DNA from 2 places in the Micromonospora sp. PTRAS2 genome. Region 1 is predicted to be linked to the other one. Evidence: predicted binding sites of a transcription regulator. Region 1 holds the regulator's gene; the other holds the start of a gene.
What was found. The regulator HrcA, encoded in region 1, represses chaperone genes, less so after heat shock. The targets are predictions, from matches to a motif close to GGTTNGCACNCTCNNNNNGAGNGTGCNAACC.
Positions count from the first base shown of each region.

Region 2: the regulator HrcA is predicted to act here: its motif matches at 1,509-1,539, upstream of groES (co-chaperone GroES).

Region 1 is NZ_JBSWBU010000004.1:60,412-63,811, reverse strand. Features, by position in the region: gene dnaJ (molecular chaperone DnaJ) at 1-1,099, opposite strand, end outside; gene hrcA (heat-inducible transcriptional repressor HrcA) at 1,173-2,195, opposite strand; gene ACVMYR_RS15255 (DUF4870 domain-containing protein) at 2,505-3,128, shown strand; gene hemW (radical SAM family heme chaperone HemW) at 3,171-3,400, opposite strand, start outside.
Region 2 is NZ_JBSWBU010000003.1:313,069-316,468, forward strand. Features, by position in the region: gene groL (chaperonin GroEL) at 1-991, opposite strand, end outside; gene groES (co-chaperone GroES) at 1,062-1,376, opposite strand; gene ACVMYR_RS12220 (THUMP-like domain-containing protein) at 1,718-2,989, shown strand; gene ybaK (Cys-tRNA(Pro) deacylase) at 2,999-3,400, shown strand, end outside.

The DNA of each region.
Region 1 (3,400 bases):
CCTGCTTGCTCAGCTCGGCGACCTCCTCGCCCCGGGTCTTGGCGAAGTCGCGCAGCATCTTTTCCTGGTCGGGGTCGAGCTTGGTCGGGGTGCGCACGTCGAGGTGGACGTAGAGGTCGCCCCGGCCGGTGCCGCGCAGGTGCGGCACGCCCCGGGCACGCAGCCGCAGGGTGCTGCCCGGCTGGGTGCCGGCCTTGACGTCGACCGTCTCCTCGCTGTCGAGGGTCTTGATGGTCAGCCGGGTGCCGAGCGCGGCGGCCGTCATCGGGACGGTGACCCGGCAGTGCAGGTCGTCGCCCTTGCGGGAGTAGACGTCGTGCGGGCGCTCGTGGATCTCGACGTAGAGGTCGCCGGCGGTGCCGCCTCCCGGGCCGACCTCGCCCTGCTGGGCGAGCCGGATGCGCATGCCGTCCTCGACCCCGGCGGGGATCTTGACGGTGAGCGAGCGGCGGGTGCGCACCCGCCCGTCGCCGGTGCAGGTCGGGCAGGGGTGCGGGATGGTGGTGCCGTAGCCCTGGCAGACCGTGCACGGCCGGGCGGAGACCACCTGGCCGAGGAAGGTGCGCTGCACCGACTGGACCTCGCCCCGGCCGCCGCACGCCTCGCAGGTGGCCAGGTGGGTGCCGGCCGCCGTGCCCGCCCCGGAGCAGGTGGTGCAGAGCACCGCCGTGTCGACGGTGATGGGGGCCTCGACGCCGAACGCCGTCTCGTGCAGGTCCAGCTCCAGGCGCAGGATCGCGTCCGCGCCGGGCCGGGTGCGCGGGCGCGGGCCCCGGGAGCCGCCGGCCGCGCCGCCGAAGAAGGCGTCCATGATGTCCTGGAAGCCGACGAACGGGCCGGCCCCGCCGGGTCCGCCCGGGCCGCCCATGCCCCCGCCGCCGGGGGCGAGGGGGTCGCCGCCGAGGTCGACGATCTGCCGTTTCCGGTCGTCCGAGAGGACCTCGTACGCGGCGTTGATGTCCTTGAACTTCTCCTGTGCCTCCGGGTCCGGATTGACGTCCGGGTGGAACTGCCGCGCCAGCTTGCGGTAGGCGCGCTTGATCTCGTCGTCGGAGGCCTCCCGGCTCACGCCGAGGATGCCGTAGTAGTCCCTGGCCACTGCGTCCCGTGTCCTCATGTTCTTGTCGCGTTGCGCCGGTCGTCGGCCGGAGCCGGCCGTCGGCCCTGACTGGTCAGTTCTGGGCCAGCAGCTCGCCCACGTAGCGTGCCACGGCCCGCACCGTGGCGATGGTGCCGGGGTAGTCCATCCGGGTGGGGCCGACCACGCCCAGTCCGCCGAGCGCGGTCGCCCCCGGGCCGTAGCCGGTGCTCACCACCGAGGCGGCCCGCAGATTGTCGATCTCGTTCTCGTCGCCGATCAGCACGCGGGTGGTGGTCGACTCGGCCTCGCCGATGAGCTTGAGCATCACCACCTCCTCCTCCAGCGCCTCCAGAATGGGCCGCAGGGACCCCTGGAAGTCGAGCAGGCCGCCCCGGGTCAGGTTGGCGGTGCCGGCCAGCGCGATGCGCTCCTCGTGCCGCTCGACCAGCGTCTCCAGCAGCACGGTGGAGAGCGTGGTCATGGTGCCGCGCAGGTGCGGGCTCGACTCCTCGACCAGCGCCTGCACCAGCGGCGGGGTCTCCGACAGCCGGCTGCCGACGAGCTTCTCGTTGACCAGCCGGCGCAGGTCGGTGACGTCGTCGGCGCTCACCGGCGCGGGCAGCTCGACCAGCCGCTGCTCGACCCGGCCGGTGTCGGCGATCATCACCAGCATCAGCCGGGTGGTGGAGATCGGCACCAGCTCCAGGTGCCGCACCGAGGAGCGGGCCAGCGAGGGATATTGCACCACGGCGACCTGCCGGGTGAGCTGCGCCAGCAGCCGCACCGTGCGGTGCACCACGTCGTCGAGGTCGACCGCGCCGACCAGGAAGCGCTCGATCGCCCGGCGCTCGGCCGGGCTGAGCGGCTTGACGCGGGACAGCCGGTCGACGAAGAGGCGGTAGCCCCGGTCGGTGGGGACCCGGCCGGCGCTGGTGTGCGGCTGCCGGATGTAGCCCTCCTCCTCCAGCACCGCCATGTCGTTGCGCACCGTCGCGGGGGAGACGCCGAGCTGGTGCCGCTCGACCAGCGCCTTGCTGCCGACCGGCTCCTGGGTGGCGACGTAGTCCTCGACGATCGCGCGGAGCACGGCGAGCTTGCGGTCGTCCAGACCCACCCTGCCACCTCCTGTCGCATGTCGGGCCCGGCGGCGCGGCGGCACCGCAGGTCGGCGCTCCGCCGGTGCGTCGACGCCTGGCACTCGACTGTAACGAGTGCCAGTCTACGTCGGCTGCCCCGTGCTGGGTAAGATCAACGACGGACCGCGGGTGCGGCGACCGCCGCGCGGGAGGCCGGCCGGGCGCGCGCCGACCGGTCGACGGCCGCCCGGTGCGGGCCGCCACCTGCGTGGGCGGGCCGAACATCCGCCGCTCCGCGGCGGTGTCGCTCTGGTGCCCGCTTGCCCGCAACCCCTACCGTGACGTGCATGACTGAACCACCTCGCCCTCCCGGATCGGGCGACCCCGGCGGCTACCCGCCGGAGCCGAACCCGTCGGCACCGTACGGCTCGCCGGGGCACGAGCCCCCCACCGCACCACTGTCCGGGGCCCCCGGGGCGGGCGGCTATCCCCCGCCCGGTGGCTATCCGCCGCCCACCGGTGACCAGCCGCCGTCGGCCGGCTACCCGCCACCCGGGGGCGGCTTCCCCCCGCCCGGTGGCGGATATCCGACCGGCGGCGCGTACGGCGCGCCCTCCGGCGGCTACGCCAACAACGAGGACAAGACCTGGGTCCTGGTCGCCCACTTCGGCGGCGCGGCGGGGATGTTCCTCGGCGGTGGCGTGCTCGGCTGGCTCGCGCCGCTGATCGCCCTGCTCGCCCGGGGCAACCAGTCGCCGACGGTCCGCGCCCACGCGGTGGCGGCGCTGAACTTCCAGCTCCTCTGGTCGGTCATCGCCCTGATCGGCTGGATCCTCACCTGCATCCTGGTGGGGCTCCTGATCGGCTTCGGCGCCATGATCGTCGGCATCATCTTCGGCATCGTCGCCGGCATCAAAGCGAACGAGGGCAGCCCCTACCGCTACCCGATGACCGTCAACCTGATCAAGTGATCCCCGACCGGCCGCTCCCCCGGCCGGTCGGGGTCACCCCCGTCAGGGCAGCAGGTCGCGCACGACCGCGTCGGCCAGCAGCCGGCCGCGCAGCGTGAGCACCGCCCGGCCGGCCGCGTAGCCGGCCGGGTCGAGCAGGCCGTCGGCGAGGGCCCGCCGGGCCCCGGCGCGGCCCGCGTCGTCCAGCACCGCCAGCGGCAGCCCCGAGGCGAGCCGCAGCCGCAGCATGACGTCCTCCGTGTGGGCCTCGTCGGGCGTGAGCACCTCCCGGG
Region 2 (3,400 bases), on a different contig from region 1:
CGATGGTGGTGGTCTCCTTGTCGACCACGACGCGCCGGGCGGTGCCGAGCACCTCCAGGCCGACCTGGTCAAGCTTGTAGCCCAGCTCAGGGGCGACCAGCTCGGAGCCGGTGAGGATCGCCATGTCCTGGAGCATCGCCTTGCGGCGGTCGCCGAAGCCGGGGGCCTTGACCGCGCAGACCTTGAGGGTCTTGCGGACCGAGTTGACCATGAGCGTCGACAGGGCCTGACCCTCGACGTCCTCGGCGACGATCAGCAGCGGCTTGTTGTTCTGGAGGACCTTCTCCAGCAGCGGCAGCAGCTCCTCGATCCCCGAGATCTTCTGCGTGGTGATCAGGATGTACGGGTCCTCCAGGACCGACTCCTGACCCTCCGCGTCGGTGACGAAGTTGGGGGAGATGAAGCCCTTGTCGAACTGGAGGCCCTCGGTCACGTTGAGCTCGGTGGTGAGCGCCGAGCCCTCCTCGACGGTGATGACGCCGTCGCGGCCGACCCGCTCCATCGCCTCGGCGATCAGGTCGCCGATGGTCGCGTCCTGCGCGGAGATCGTCGCAACGTGCGCGATCGACTCCTTGCCGGCGACCTCGACGGCCCGGTCGAGCAGGGCCTCGGAGACCTTCGTGGCCGCCGCGTCGATGCCGCGCTTGAGGCCGGACGGGTTGGCGCCGGCGGTCACGTTGCGCAGGCCCTCGCGGACCATGGCCTGGGCCAGCACGGTCGCGGTGGTGGTCCCGTCGCCGGCGACGTCGTTGGTCTTGGTCGCCACCTCCTTGACCAGCTGCGCGCCGAGGTTCTCGTACGGGTTGGTGAGCTCGATCTCCTTGGCGATGGTCACGCCGTCGTTGGTGATCGTGGGCACACCGAACTTCTTGTCCAGGACGACGTTGCGCCCGCGCGGGCCGAGAGTGACCTTGACCGCGTCCGCGAGGGCGTTGACACCGTGCTCCAGCAGGTGCCGGGCGTCGTCCGAGAAGCTCAGGATCTTCGCCATCTGTATCCCTTCGAAGCGTCACTGCCCCGGCCCGGCGAGCCGGACCGGGGCAGTGACGCGGATCGGTTGCTTACTTCTCGATGACCGCGAGGACGTCGCGGGCGGAGAGCACCAGGTACTCCTCGCCGGCGTACTTGACCTCGGTGCCGCCGTACTTCGAGTAGAGGACGGTGTCGCCGACCTTCACGTCGATCGGCACGCGGTTGCCCTTGTCGTCGATCCGGCCCGGGCCGACAGCGAGGACGGTGCCCTCCTGCGGCTTCTCCTTGGCGGTGTCGGGGATCACGATGCCCGACGCCGTGGTGGTCTCAGCCTCGTTCGCCTGGACCACGATGCGGTCCTCGAGCGGCTTGATCGCAACCTTGGTCGCGGTAGTCACGGGCATACCCTCCTGGGGTACTGGTTTCGTTGCCGGACGGCGGGGCCGACCAGCGTCAATCTGCCACATGCCACCGGGCGGGGCCGTCGTCGCGGGTGCCGGTCCGCCTGGCGTCAACCCCCGGGCACGGGGCCCGGAAGCTGGCACCCTCGATGGGAGAGTGCTAATCGCAGGTTAGGCCGTGGCTAGCACTCCGTCAAGGAGAGTGCCAACGCGTCGCCCGTCGTGTCGCCACAGTTTCGCCACTCGTCACCGCGACACGCCGCCACCGCCGCCCCCGGACCTCGTCGACCTCCGACACCACCACCGCCGTCGGTCCGCCGCCGCCCGGGCCCGACAATGGGCGCGTGGATCTCGACCAGCTCGCCGCCCTGCGTACCCCCGAGGGGTCGGCCGCGCTCGCCGCGGCGACCGAGGTGGCCGGCGGCGACCCGCTGGCGGCGGCGGCCGCGCTCCGCTCGGCCGGGGTGCCCGCCGGGCTGGCCGCCGCCGCGCTGACCCAGGCCGAGCTGCGCCGCCGGGCCGTCGCCAAGTTCGGGCCGGCGGCGGCCGGCATGTTCCTCACCCGCGCGGGGCTGGAGCAGGCGACCCGGGGGGTCGTCGCGGCCCGGCGGGCCGACCGGCTGCGCGCCGCCGGGGTGCGCACCCTGGCCGACCTGGGCTGCGGCCTCGGCGCCGACGCGCTCGCCGCCGCCCGCGCCGGCATCCGGGTGTACGGGGTGGAGGCCGACCCGGTCACCGCCGCGATGGCCGCCGCGAACGCCGAGGCCGCCGGGCTGGCCGACGTTTTCACGGTGGAGTGCGGCGACGCCACGGCGTTCGACGTGTCCGCCGTCGACGCGGCGTTCTGCGACCCGGCGCGGCGCAGGGCCGGCACGGGCCGGCGGATCTTCGACCCGAACGCCTACTCGCCGCCGTGGGACTTCGTCACCGCGCTGGCCGAGCGGGTGCCGCACACGGTGGTGAAGGTGGCCCCGGGGCTCGACCACAGCCTGATCCCGGCCGGCGCGGAGGCGGAGTGGGTCAGCGTGGGCGGCGACCTGGTCGAGGCCGCCCTGTGGTGCGGCCGACTCGCCGAGGTCCCCCGCCGCGCGACCGTGCTGAAGGAAGGGCCCCCTGTTAACGCTTTCTGTATAGGAAGGGCCCCCTGCAATCACCCCCGGCCCGCCTGCCACCACCAGCTCACCGGTTCCGGCACGGAAGAGGCCGCCGTCGGGCCCGTCCGGCGGTACGTCCACGACCCCGACCCGGCCGTCGTCCGCGCGCACCTCGTGGCGGAGCTGGCCGGCGAGCTGGACGCCACGCTCGCCGACCCGACCATCGCCTACCTGTACGCCGACACTCCCGGCGCGACGCCGTTCGCCCGCTGCCTGGAGGTGACCGACGTGCTGCCGTTCTCGCTGAAACGGCTGCGCGCCCTGCTGCGCGAGCGCAGGGTGGGCCGGGTCGAGATCCTCAAGCGCGGCTCGGCGCTGGAGCCGGAGCGGCTGCGGCGTGACCTGCGGCTGGCCGGCCCGGAGGCGGCGAGCCTGGTGCTGACCCGGGTGGCCGGCGCGCCGACCGTGCTGGTCTGCCGCCCGGTGACGTATCCGCTGGATCAGGAGGCGGCGGCCGGCTAGCTTGTCGGCATGGCGGGACAGGGGACTCCGGCGACGGCGCTGTTGACAAAGCGGAAGATCCGGCACAGCACCCACCCGTACGACGTGTCGCCGGACGCGCCGAACTACGGCGCGCTCGTCGCGGCGGCCCTGGGTGTGCCGCCGGAGCGGGTGTTCAAGTCCCTCGTCACCGAGGTCGACGGCGCGCTCGCGGTGGCGGTGGTGCCGGTGACCGGCGAGCTGGACCTCAAGGCGCTCGCCGCCGCGCTGGGCGGCAAGCGGGCGACGATGGCCGACCGGGCGGTGGCGGAGCGGGCCACCGGGTACGTGCGCGGCGGGATCAGCCCGCTCGGCCAGCGCAAGCGGCTGCCCACGGTGCTGGACGCCTCCGCGCTGGCCCACGACACCGTGTACGTCTCGGCGGGCCGGCGC